DNA from 3 places in the Elstera cyanobacteriorum genome. Region 2 is predicted to be linked to each of the others. Evidence: riboswitches for the same ligand, from Rfam matches in the RefSeq annotation. Region 2 holds a riboswitch; each other region holds the start of a gene.
What was found. Region 2 has a riboswitch for cobalamin ahead of CHR90_RS08115 (TonB-dependent receptor plug domain-containing protein). Riboswitches for the same ligand answer to the same signal wherever they lie in the genome.

Region 1 (3,271 bases), on a different contig from region 2:
GTCTGTTCTGGAGAAAACAGCCAGACGATATACACTCGGTGGATTACACATGGCACTAATAGATGCTTTAGAGGAAGAAAAGCACATACACAAATCCACTGTTTTAAGCAGTGATTTCCCGAGAGATCATTTTGTTCAGCTTGACGCCATCTTAAAGCCAATAGATTTTTTTAATATAATAGAAATAACAAAAGTTTCCGCACCAATAATAGCTCAGATAATTAAAAATTTTGGAACAAAATTGAATAAGAATTTTTTTGACCCGAATATGATGAAAGAACTACCCAAATACGAAGAAATTATTCTAAAAATACTATCTGAGATTGAAGAAGATTACTTAAGGTCCGGCCTCTTAGAAATGATAATGGTATCCCCTATAGATGGAAGACAAATAGGCGTTGTAGATATTGATGTAAGTGATGCCGATGCACGCTCTATAAAAGCAAAATTAACAGACGGACACTTTAAGATAATAGGTCGCGTCTACAGACATATCCCAGAGGGGGATAAATTAAGTATAGTTCAAAGAACAATAATATCAACAATTCAAATTACACTGGAAAAATTACTCGGAGAAAGTTCAAGCGGCATAAAATATCGTGAAAGTATGGCGAAAATGAAAGAAGTAGCAGAAAAAGGATGCCAGTTTTACATCGATGGCCCAGCCTTCAGAGTTATCGCCATGTCAGTTTGCATATAAAATAACAAAAAACTTGACTTTTCCCTAAAACTCAATCCCCGCCTGGGCCTTCACCCCGGCTTTGAAAGGATGCTTCACCAGCGTCATTTCCGTCACAAGATCAGCCACGTCGATCAACTCCGGTTTGGCATTGCGCCCGGTCAGCACCACGGTGAGGTCCGGGCGTTTTGCGGCCAGCGCGGCCAGCACGGCGGCGAGATCAAGGTAATCGTAGCGCAGGGCGATATTGATTTCGTCCAGCACGATCAACCGATAGGCGGGATCAGCCATCAGCGCTTGCGCTTCCGCCCAGGCCGCCGCCGCCGCCGCCATATCGCGCGCCTTATCCTGGGTTTCCCAAGTAAACCCCTCCCCCATCGCGCGCCACGTCACGTGATCGGGGAAGGCCACCGCCAGCGCCCGCTGTTCGCCCGTATCCCAGGCGCCCTTGATGAACTGAACGACGCCGATCTTCCAACCGTGGCCAAGGGCACGCAGGATCAACCCGAACGCCGCCGTGGATTTGCCTTTCCCGGCGCCGGTATGGACCATAATAAGGCCCTTTTCGATGGTCTTCGACGCCACCTCGGCGTCTTGCACCGCTTTGCGCTTTTGCATTTTCAGCGTGTGACGCTCGGCGTCCGCCGTATCGAGGCTCATGGCAAGGCTCCCCCCGCAAAGATTTGACAAGCTCCGGGGCCGGTGTCACTCCTAGGCCCAAGACGGTGCGGCGCGAGCCGCACAATAGGGAATCCGGGTGCGGGCCGAAAGGCCCAAGGCCCGAGCTGCCCCCGCAACTGTAAGCGGCGAGCGGTCTTCCACACAGCCACTGGGGTCGCCCCCCGGGAAGGCGGAAGCACCGCAGCGACCCGCAAGCCAGGAGACCTGCCGTCGAAGCAACCGTTTGCCGCGGGCGGGGTGTCCCGATGGCAAGCCCGGAGGATCTGTCCACCGGGAGCGTCCGGGCATCGTCCGGCGTGCGGTTTTGTCGGGCACCCGCTTTTTGGTTTGCGACCCGATCCTATGACCTCTCTTCGTAAAACGCCTGTTACCATCGTCACCGGCTTCCTGGGCGCCGGCAAAACCACGCTGATCCGGCACTTGCTGGAGAACGCGGGCAATCGCCGCCTTGCGCTGATCATCAACGAGTTCGGCGATCTTGGCATCGATGCCGAAATTCTGAAGGGCTGCGGCATTGAAAGCTGCCCCGAGGACAATATCGTCGAACTTGCCAACGGCTGCCTATGCTGCACGGTCGCCGATGATTTCGCCCCGGCCATCGAAGCGCTGCTGGCCCGCCCGGACGCGCCGGAGCATATCGTCATCGAAACCTCCGGCCTCGCTTTGCCGAAACCGCTGGTAAAAGCCTTCGATTGGCCAGAGCTGCGTGCCCGCCTGACCGTTGACGGCGTGGTCGCGGTCATCGACGGCGCCGCTGTGGCGGAGGGGCGCTTTGCCGACGATCCCGACAAACTAGCCGCCCAGCGCGCCGCCGACCCGTCCCTAGATCACGATAACCCGCTGGAAGAGGTCTACGAAGACCAGCTTCTCTGCGCCGATCTGATTCTGCTGAACAAGACTGACCTGATGGACCCGGCAGCGCAGGAAACCGTTGCCGCCGACATCGCCGCCACGGTGCCGCGTGCCGTAAAAATCCTGCTCACCAGTGGCGGTAAGATCGATCCGGCGGTTCTGCTGGGGCTGCACGCAGCGGCAGAAGACGATCTCGCCGCCCGCCCGTCGCACCATGACGCCGAAGACGGCCATGATCACGACGATTGGGACAGTTTTGTCCTTGATCTTCCGGCCATCGACGCCCCCGGCCCCTTCGTCGCCAAACTCGCGGCCTTGGCGGACCAGTTCGACATTATCCGCCTCAAGGGCTTTGCCGAGGTAACGGGTAAACCGATGCGCCTGCTGGTCCAAGGCGTCGGCACCCGGCTTCAGCAGGGGTTCGACCGGCCCTGGAAAGCCGGGGAGGCGCGCGGCACCCGGCTTGTCGTCATCGGTCAGAAGGGGCTGGATCGGGCCGCGATCGAAGCCGCCCTGCGCTAAACCATGCACCTGCTCGCCACTGTCTCCCGCAGCCTCGACGATCTATCGGCGGCGGTGGACCTTGACCAGACCCCGGCGGATTGGCTGTTTCTGTCCTTCTCCGACAGCGACCTAACGGCCCTCGCCGCCGCCTATGCGGACGGTCCGGCGCGGGTGGCGGGCAGGCTGGCGCCGCTGGCCCAGCTTCGGCATCCCTATTCGGTCGATCTCTATCTCGAAAAAACCGCCCGCCACGCCAAGGTGATCCTCGTCCGCCTGCTCGGGGGCCTCGACTATTGGCGGTATGGGGCGGAAGAACTGGCCCAAATGGCGCGACGGCAGGGGATTGCACTGGCGATCCTACCCGGCGATGCCATCGCCGACCCGCGCTTGACCGCGCTCTCGACCGTCCCGCCCACAGTGACGGCGCGCCTGTGGGACTATTTCCAGACCGGCGGGCCTGTGAACATGGAACAGGTACTGGACTGGATCGACGCCGGGTGCCGGGGCGAAACCCTGCCCCTGCTACCGCCCGCCCCCCTGCCCGATTTCGGGCGC
Region 2 (3,271 bases):
ATTTAGACCGGCGGCAACCCGGATCATTTCCATTGATAGCGTAGGAAATGGTTTACCGCCAACATTGATAAACGCCGGTATACGCCGAACAACATTATCCCCATCGGCCGTATATGTAAATAAACCCCGCCCCTGCGCGCGCTGCTCTAGCACAGGAATATTAGGAATTAGCCCTGGAAAATTGTCCAAAAATGGAAGAGGGCTAGCCTGTATGATGGCCACTTGTGCAGGCGCTACACGATCAAGCCCGCGGGCATCAGAGGATGTCGTTTGCCCAAGAACAGAATTTGTTTCACCAAGGGCCTCTGCCAAAACAGCATCCGTATCTGGCAGTTCCCGCAACTGCGCTACCAGACTGCCCATGCCCTTAGGCAACGCCTCGGCCATCTGCTTTGGTGATAAACGATCTGCTTCGGCAAAGACAATATCGAACCCAATTGCAGCGGCGCCTGCCGCTTGGAGCTTTAGGACCATATCGGCGATAACCCCGCGCGACCAAGGCCATTGGCCGATTTCAGCGAGGCTGTCCTCATCGAGATCAACAACCGTTACCAACTGCTCATCTGACTGGCGGGGCTTCAGCACTTGGTAGGCATCGAACCCCTTAAGCCGCAAGATTTCTACCGGTGCGGGATCAAATCCCCGCAACACCACCAGCCCAACCAACGCCACCAGCGCCAGCCAGCGGCCTTTGCCGAAAACGGCTTTCAGCGCCTTGGCCGCCCGGCGGCGCACGGTTGGGCGATTATCGTTGGCGCCGCCATCGGGCGCTTCCTTTTCGATGGTATTCGCCGCCTGCTGCTGCATCGCCCGCCGCCCTTTGGTTTCGGTTGTTCTTTCTTGTACGGGAATCGCCGCGAATTTGCCGCAGTTTTGTGAGGCTTGACGCCCCCGCCCGGCCTGACTAGCGTTGCGCCCGGGATCGGTCGCCCCTAACCGGGCGTGAAAAGGGAACCGGGACAGGCCCATAAGGGCCGAAGCCGGGCTGCCCCCGCAACTGTAGGCACCGAGCCGCCCCCGCCCGTTTTTCGGGAAACCTCACTGGCCGCAACGCTGGGAAGAGGGGGCGCGGCGATGACGTGTCAGCCAGGAGACCTGCCGAACCTTGCGTGCGTGTCGCGACCGGTCGTCGGGGTGTACGGCAGGGACGGTTTCCCCGTTATGCGATTGCGCCCCTCGCGCCCCTTCCGGGTGCGGGGTTCAATTGCTTTGGACCGAGGATACCCGATGCGACCGACCTATCGCGCCCTAATCACCACCGCCCTCGCTGCTCTGACCCTGCCCGCCTGGGGCCAGGGGATCGGCACGCCACCCGCCGACAGCGTCACGGTTCTGGAGCCGGTGAATGTGACCGCCCAGCGCCTGCCCAGCCGCAGCGCCGAAACCGGCAGCGCGGTGACCGTCATCACCCCAAGCGAGATGGAAAAGCGCGGATCGGTGGAGGTGCTGGACCTGCTGAAGCGCGCCCCCGGCGTGTCGGTAGCCCGCAACGGCGGGTTCGGCGCCACGTCCAATCTGCGCATTCGCGGTTCCGACGTTGGGCAAGTGCTGGTGCTGATCGACGGCGTGCGCGTCAACGATGCCGCCGACGCCAGCGCCGCCTATGATTTCGCCGGGCTGACCGCCGATAGTGTAGAGCGGATCGAAGTGCTGCGCGGCCCGCAGTCGGCGCTGTATGGCAATGATGCGATGGGCGGCGTCGTCAATATCATCACCAAAAAAGGGCGCGGTCCCGCCAAGATTACGGCAATGACCGAAGCAGGCAGCTATCAAACGTTCCGCCAGCAGGCCGGGATTTCCGGCGCGCAGGATGGGTTCGATTACGCCCTGACCGCCGCTCATAGCCAAACCAAGGGCTTTTCCCGCATTTATGCCGGGCCAGAAAAAGATGGGGCGGAGCAGGCCAGCATCACCGGGCGCGGGGGTTATCGCTTCAACGAGACCTTCCGCCTGGGCGTTTCGGGCGGCTATCAGCACCTTGAATCGGACTTCGACCCCAGCGCCACCCGCGACGGTCCGGCGGTCGCCACCTCGAAGAAGCTCTTCGGGCGGGTCGACGGTACGGCCACGCTGCTCGATGGCCGGTTCGAGAATATCCTATCGTTGACCGCCAGCGATACCGACCGGGATTACGACGAACCCTTGGGCTTCTATCGCACCTCGCGCTACGAGGGGCAGACCTATGGCGCCGAGTATCAGGGCAATCTGACGCTGTTCGGCCAGGATGTTCTGACCGGCGGCCTATCCACCCGCACCGACAAAGCGCGCACGACGACCAACGGCAAGGCCGGGCCGCGCTTCAGCCAGGATACCAACAGCGTCTTCGGGCAATATAAGTGGAAGGCGACGGAAGCCTTCACCGTCACCCTCGGTGGGCGCTACGACGATGTGGAAAGTTTCGGCGGCAAAGGCACCTACCGGCTGACCGGTGCCTATCGCATCGCCAGCACCGGAACCACGCTGCGCGCGAGCTATGGCACGGGCGCCAAGGCGCCGACGCTGTTCCAGCGCTTCGATCCGCTCTACGGCAACCGCGCCCTCGACCTTGAAACCAACAAGGGTTTCGATGCCGGGATCGAGCAAGAGATCGGCAAGACGCTGACCGTCTCAGCCGGGGTCTTCCATACCCGCTACCGCAACCTTATTCAGTATCAGGGCCTTGGCTATACCAACATCGGCCGCGCCACCATGCGCGGGGCTGAATTTGGCGTGACGTGGAAGCCGCTGAGCGATCTCAGCCTCGCCGCCAATTACACCTATCTCGAAGCCGAAGACGCTAGCACTGACCAGCGCCTACCGCGCCGCCCGAAGCATACGGTGAACCTGACCGCCGATTACGCCGTCACCGAAAAATGGCAGGTCGGCGGGGCCATGCGCTTCGTGACCGAGCAGAACGACAATAGCTTCTCCAGCGATAAAATCCCGCCGGGGCTGATTTTCGATGCGCGCACGGCCTATCAGGTGATGCCCTGGGCGCAAATCTACCTGCGCGCCGATAATCTCTTCGATGCCGATGGCCGCGAATCCGCCCGCTACCGCGCGCCGGGCCGGTCGGTCTTCGCTGGGGTGAAGGCGGAGTTTTGATCAACCGGACGAACCCGTTAGGGGCGCGCCCCCCGGCAGGCGGCTGATGCACGCGCGGCTTTTGCTCGCCGCCCTCGCCGGGGTCGCGGGGCTGATTAGCCTGTTTTGGGGCGCATTGCCGTTGCGGCCGGAGACGGTCGTGCGTGGGCTGCTGGGCCAGGGGGACGCCGTCTTGATCGTGCGGGAA
Region 3 (3,271 bases), on a different contig from region 2:
CTGCCTTGCCTGGGCACTCGACCGCTTCGACCGGGTGGAAACCATCGGCTTCGACTATGGCCAACGCCATAAGATCGAGCTTGAGTGCCGCGCGACCATCCGCGACGAGCTGGCAGCGCAGTTTCCGCAATGGCGCGGCAAGCTGGGGCCGGATCATCTGCTCGACCTAAGCGTCGTCGGCGCCATCGGCGAGACGGCCATGACCGCCGATACCGTCATCACCTATGCCGAAAACGGGCTGCCGAATACCTTTGTGCCGGGGCGGAACATTCTGATGTTCACGGTAGCGGCGGCGCTGGCGTACCGGCGCGGGGCGCGGCATCTGGTGGGGGGGATGTGCGAGACTGATTACTCGGGCTACCCCGACTGCCGCGACGATACGATTAAGGCACTGCAAGTGGCGCTGGGCCTGGGCATGGATAAGCGCTTCGTGCTGCATACGCCGCTGATGTGGCTCGATAAGGCGGCAACCTGGAAACTGGCGGAAACCCTGGGCGGCGTCGATCTGATCGAACTGATTCGCCGCGAAAGCCATAGCTGCTATCTCGGCGACCGCACCCATCTGCACCCCTGGGGGCACGGCTGCGGCACCTGCCCGGCGTGTCAACTGCGGTCGCGCGGCTGGGAGGCCTATCGCGCCGACCCGCCCGATTTGGCGACAACCCCCTGATTGAAAGCGGCCTGCGGGCCGCTTTTCTTTTGGGCTTGAATATCCTCTCCAGGGGGATAGGATAAGGGCATGCATGCCTCGCACCCCAAAATCATCGGGCGCCTTAAGCGCGCCGATGGCCACCTGCGCGCCGTCATCACCATGATCGAGGCTGGCAAACCCTGCCTGGAGTTGGCCCAGCAGCTTCAAGCGGTGGAAGCCGCCATTGCCAAAGCGAAGAAAGAGCTGATCCAGGATCACATTTTCCACTGTTTGGACGATGCGGGCAGCAATGTCCCTGCGGCTGTCGAAGAGCTAAAGCAGCTCGCCAAATTCCTGTAGGAAGCCATGCCGGACCTCGCCCAGATCATCGTAAACGGCAGCCATACCCCGTGGCTCTACCTGCCCGCCGCCCTGCTGCTGGGGGCGCTGCACGCCGCTGAACCAGGGCATTCGAAATCGCTGATGGCGGCCTTCATCGTCGCCATTCGCGGCACGCCAAAGCAGGCGGTGCTGCTGGGAGTTTCCGCCGCCTTGGGCCATTCGCTGGTCGTCTGGGCGATTGCCCTGATCGGCCTCAGCCTCGGGGATGCGCTCATTCTGGATAAAGCCGAACCCTGGTTGTTGCTGGCATCGAGCGCGATTATCGCGGTGCTGGGCGGGCGGTTGGTCTGGGCGGCAGGGGCGCCGCACCGGCACGACCATGACCATGCGCATGACCACCACGACCATGATCACGATCACGACGCCCATGCGGCGGCCCATGCGCGCGACATCGCCGCCCGCTTTGGCGGCGCGGGGCCGGTCGGGGCCGGGCAGATCGCGTGGTTCGGTTTTACCGGCGGCCTAACCCCCTGCCCGGCCGCGATCACGGTGCTGATCGTCTGCCTGCAAGTGAAAGCCCTGGCACTCGGCGCGGGGATGGTTGCGGCGTTCAGCATCGGGCTGGCGGTTACCCTGGTCGGGATCGGCATTGCCGCTAGCCTCGGCCTGCGCCATGCCGCCGGGCGCGGCGGGCGCCTCGCGGCGTGGGCGGAGGCACTGCCGCTGATCTCCGGGCTGCTGATCCTCGTCCTAGCGCTGAATTTCGCCGTTAAAGGGCTGCGCGGCCTAGGCGTGCTGTAAGCCCGGCTTGACACTCCCGCCGTTTCCCCGTCCTGATGGCCGGGCATAGGGTGTCCTATGGCGGTCTCATCCACCGCCGGGATGAAACGGGAATGGGATTGGCGCCTGCGCCCCAACCCCAACCGCCCCCGCGACTGTATGCGGCGAGCCGCCCCGAACCGTCACTGAGCCGCAAGGCTTGGGAAGACCGGGATACGGCACCGACCCGCGAGTCAGGAGACCGGCCCTGTGCATCGTGAAACCGCAAGCCGTCGGGTGTGACGGCAGAGGAGAGTGAGATGCATATCGAACCCGGTCTGGTCGAGGGCGGGAAGCTCTGGCTTGGCTATACGACCGCCGCCGCCCTAGGCGGCTATACCGTCAAATCTGCCTGGGACGCCGTAAAAGCGCGCGGCCCGCTGTCGCCTGCGGCCCGTAGCATCCTGGCAACGGCCCTGGTGTTTTCCTTCTTTGAAATCCTGCCGCATTACCCGGTCGGCGTGTCCGAGGTTCATTTGATCCTCGGCTCCACCCTGTTCCTCATCCTTGGCGCGGCGCCGACCGCAATCGGGCTGATGTTGGGCCTGCTGATCCAAGGGCTGTTCTTCGCGCCCTTCGACCTGCCGCAATATGGGATGAATGTTACGACGCTGTTGGCGCCGCTCTTCGCGCTGCGCTATGTGGCGGGCAAGGTGATTTCGGCGGGCACCGCCTATGTCGATCTGCGCTACGCCCAAGCGCTGGCGCTATCGGCGACCTATCAGGCGGGAATCGTCGCCTGGGTAGCCTTCTGGGCCTTCTTCGGCCAAGGGGTCGCTGGCGAGACGTTAACCGCCGTCGGCAGTTTCGGCGGCGCCTATCTGCTGGTGATCGCCATCGAACCGCTGATCGATCTCGCCGTCTTGGCGGGCGCTAAGACGCTGCGGTCGCTCGCGGGAAGCGGGCTGGTCGACCGCCGGTTGTTCAACGCCGCGTAAAGGCCCCGGCCCTCATGAAACGGCGGTGTGTGCCACGGCACCCCGCCGTTTTTTATTTGCGGCCTCAACCGCCTGCCGCACAATGACAGCCGAATAAGGGTTGGGGAACGATGGTCAAGCGGCGGCGGCGCAATGGGTTCATGGTCGGGGTCTTCGTCACCGTCGTTGCGACACTGGCGGCGATGGGGGCCATCCGCATCGCGCTCGATGGGCCGCCCGCCAGCACCCGCCCGATCAAGATCGGTCTGCTGATCGCCCGCACGGGGCCGCTGTCGGTCGCCGATCGCAATGTCGAAAAAGCCCAGCGCCTCGCGATCCAGGAAATCAATACCGCCGGTGGCTTGCTCGGGCGCCCGCTGGAGGCCGTGACCGCCGATACGATGTCGGACAATGCCGTCGCCCTGGCCGAAGTGCAGCGCCTGCTGGGGCGGGAGAAGGTTCCGGCCATTTTCGGCTGCGCCACCTCCGGCTGCCGCAAAAGCGTCCGCCCGCTGATCGAAGCCGCCGACGCCGGGTTGATCTACCCCTATCCGACCGAGGG

Region 1: another riboswitch for cobalamin. It lies ahead of cobW (cobalamin biosynthesis protein CobW); the one in region 2 lies ahead of CHR90_RS08115 (TonB-dependent receptor plug domain-containing protein).
Region 3: another riboswitch for cobalamin. It lies ahead of CHR90_RS15785 (energy-coupling factor ABC transporter permease); the one in region 2 lies ahead of CHR90_RS08115 (TonB-dependent receptor plug domain-containing protein).

The regions. Positions count from the first base shown of each region.
Region 1 covers NZ_NOXS01000035.1:100,340-103,610, forward strand. The annotation lists gene CHR90_RS19305 (DUF6414 family protein) at 1-700, shown strand, start outside; gene cobO (cob(I)yrinic acid a,c-diamide adenosyltransferase) at 725-1,339, opposite strand; cobalamin riboswitch at 1,386-1,586, shown strand; gene cobW (cobalamin biosynthesis protein CobW) at 1,703-2,734, shown strand; gene cobN (cobaltochelatase subunit CobN) at 2,738-3,271, shown strand, end outside.
Region 2 covers NZ_NOXS01000031.1:159,836-163,106, reverse strand. The annotation lists gene CHR90_RS19190 (CHASE2 domain-containing protein) at 1-651, opposite strand, end outside; gene CHR90_RS19645 (hypothetical protein) at 586-879, shown strand; cobalamin riboswitch at 907-1,117, shown strand; gene CHR90_RS08115 (TonB-dependent receptor plug domain-containing protein) at 1,228-3,084, shown strand; gene CHR90_RS08110 (FecCD family ABC transporter permease) at 3,131-3,271, shown strand, end outside.
Region 3 covers NZ_NOXS01000034.1:169,542-172,812, reverse strand. The annotation lists gene queC (7-cyano-7-deazaguanine synthase QueC) at 1-670, shown strand, start outside; gene CHR90_RS15795 (metal-sensing transcriptional repressor) at 740-991, shown strand; gene CHR90_RS15790 (nickel/cobalt efflux transporter) at 998-1,774, shown strand; cobalamin riboswitch at 1,806-2,017, shown strand; gene CHR90_RS15785 (energy-coupling factor ABC transporter permease) at 2,053-2,730, shown strand; gene CHR90_RS15780 (urea ABC transporter substrate-binding protein) at 2,841-3,271, shown strand, end outside.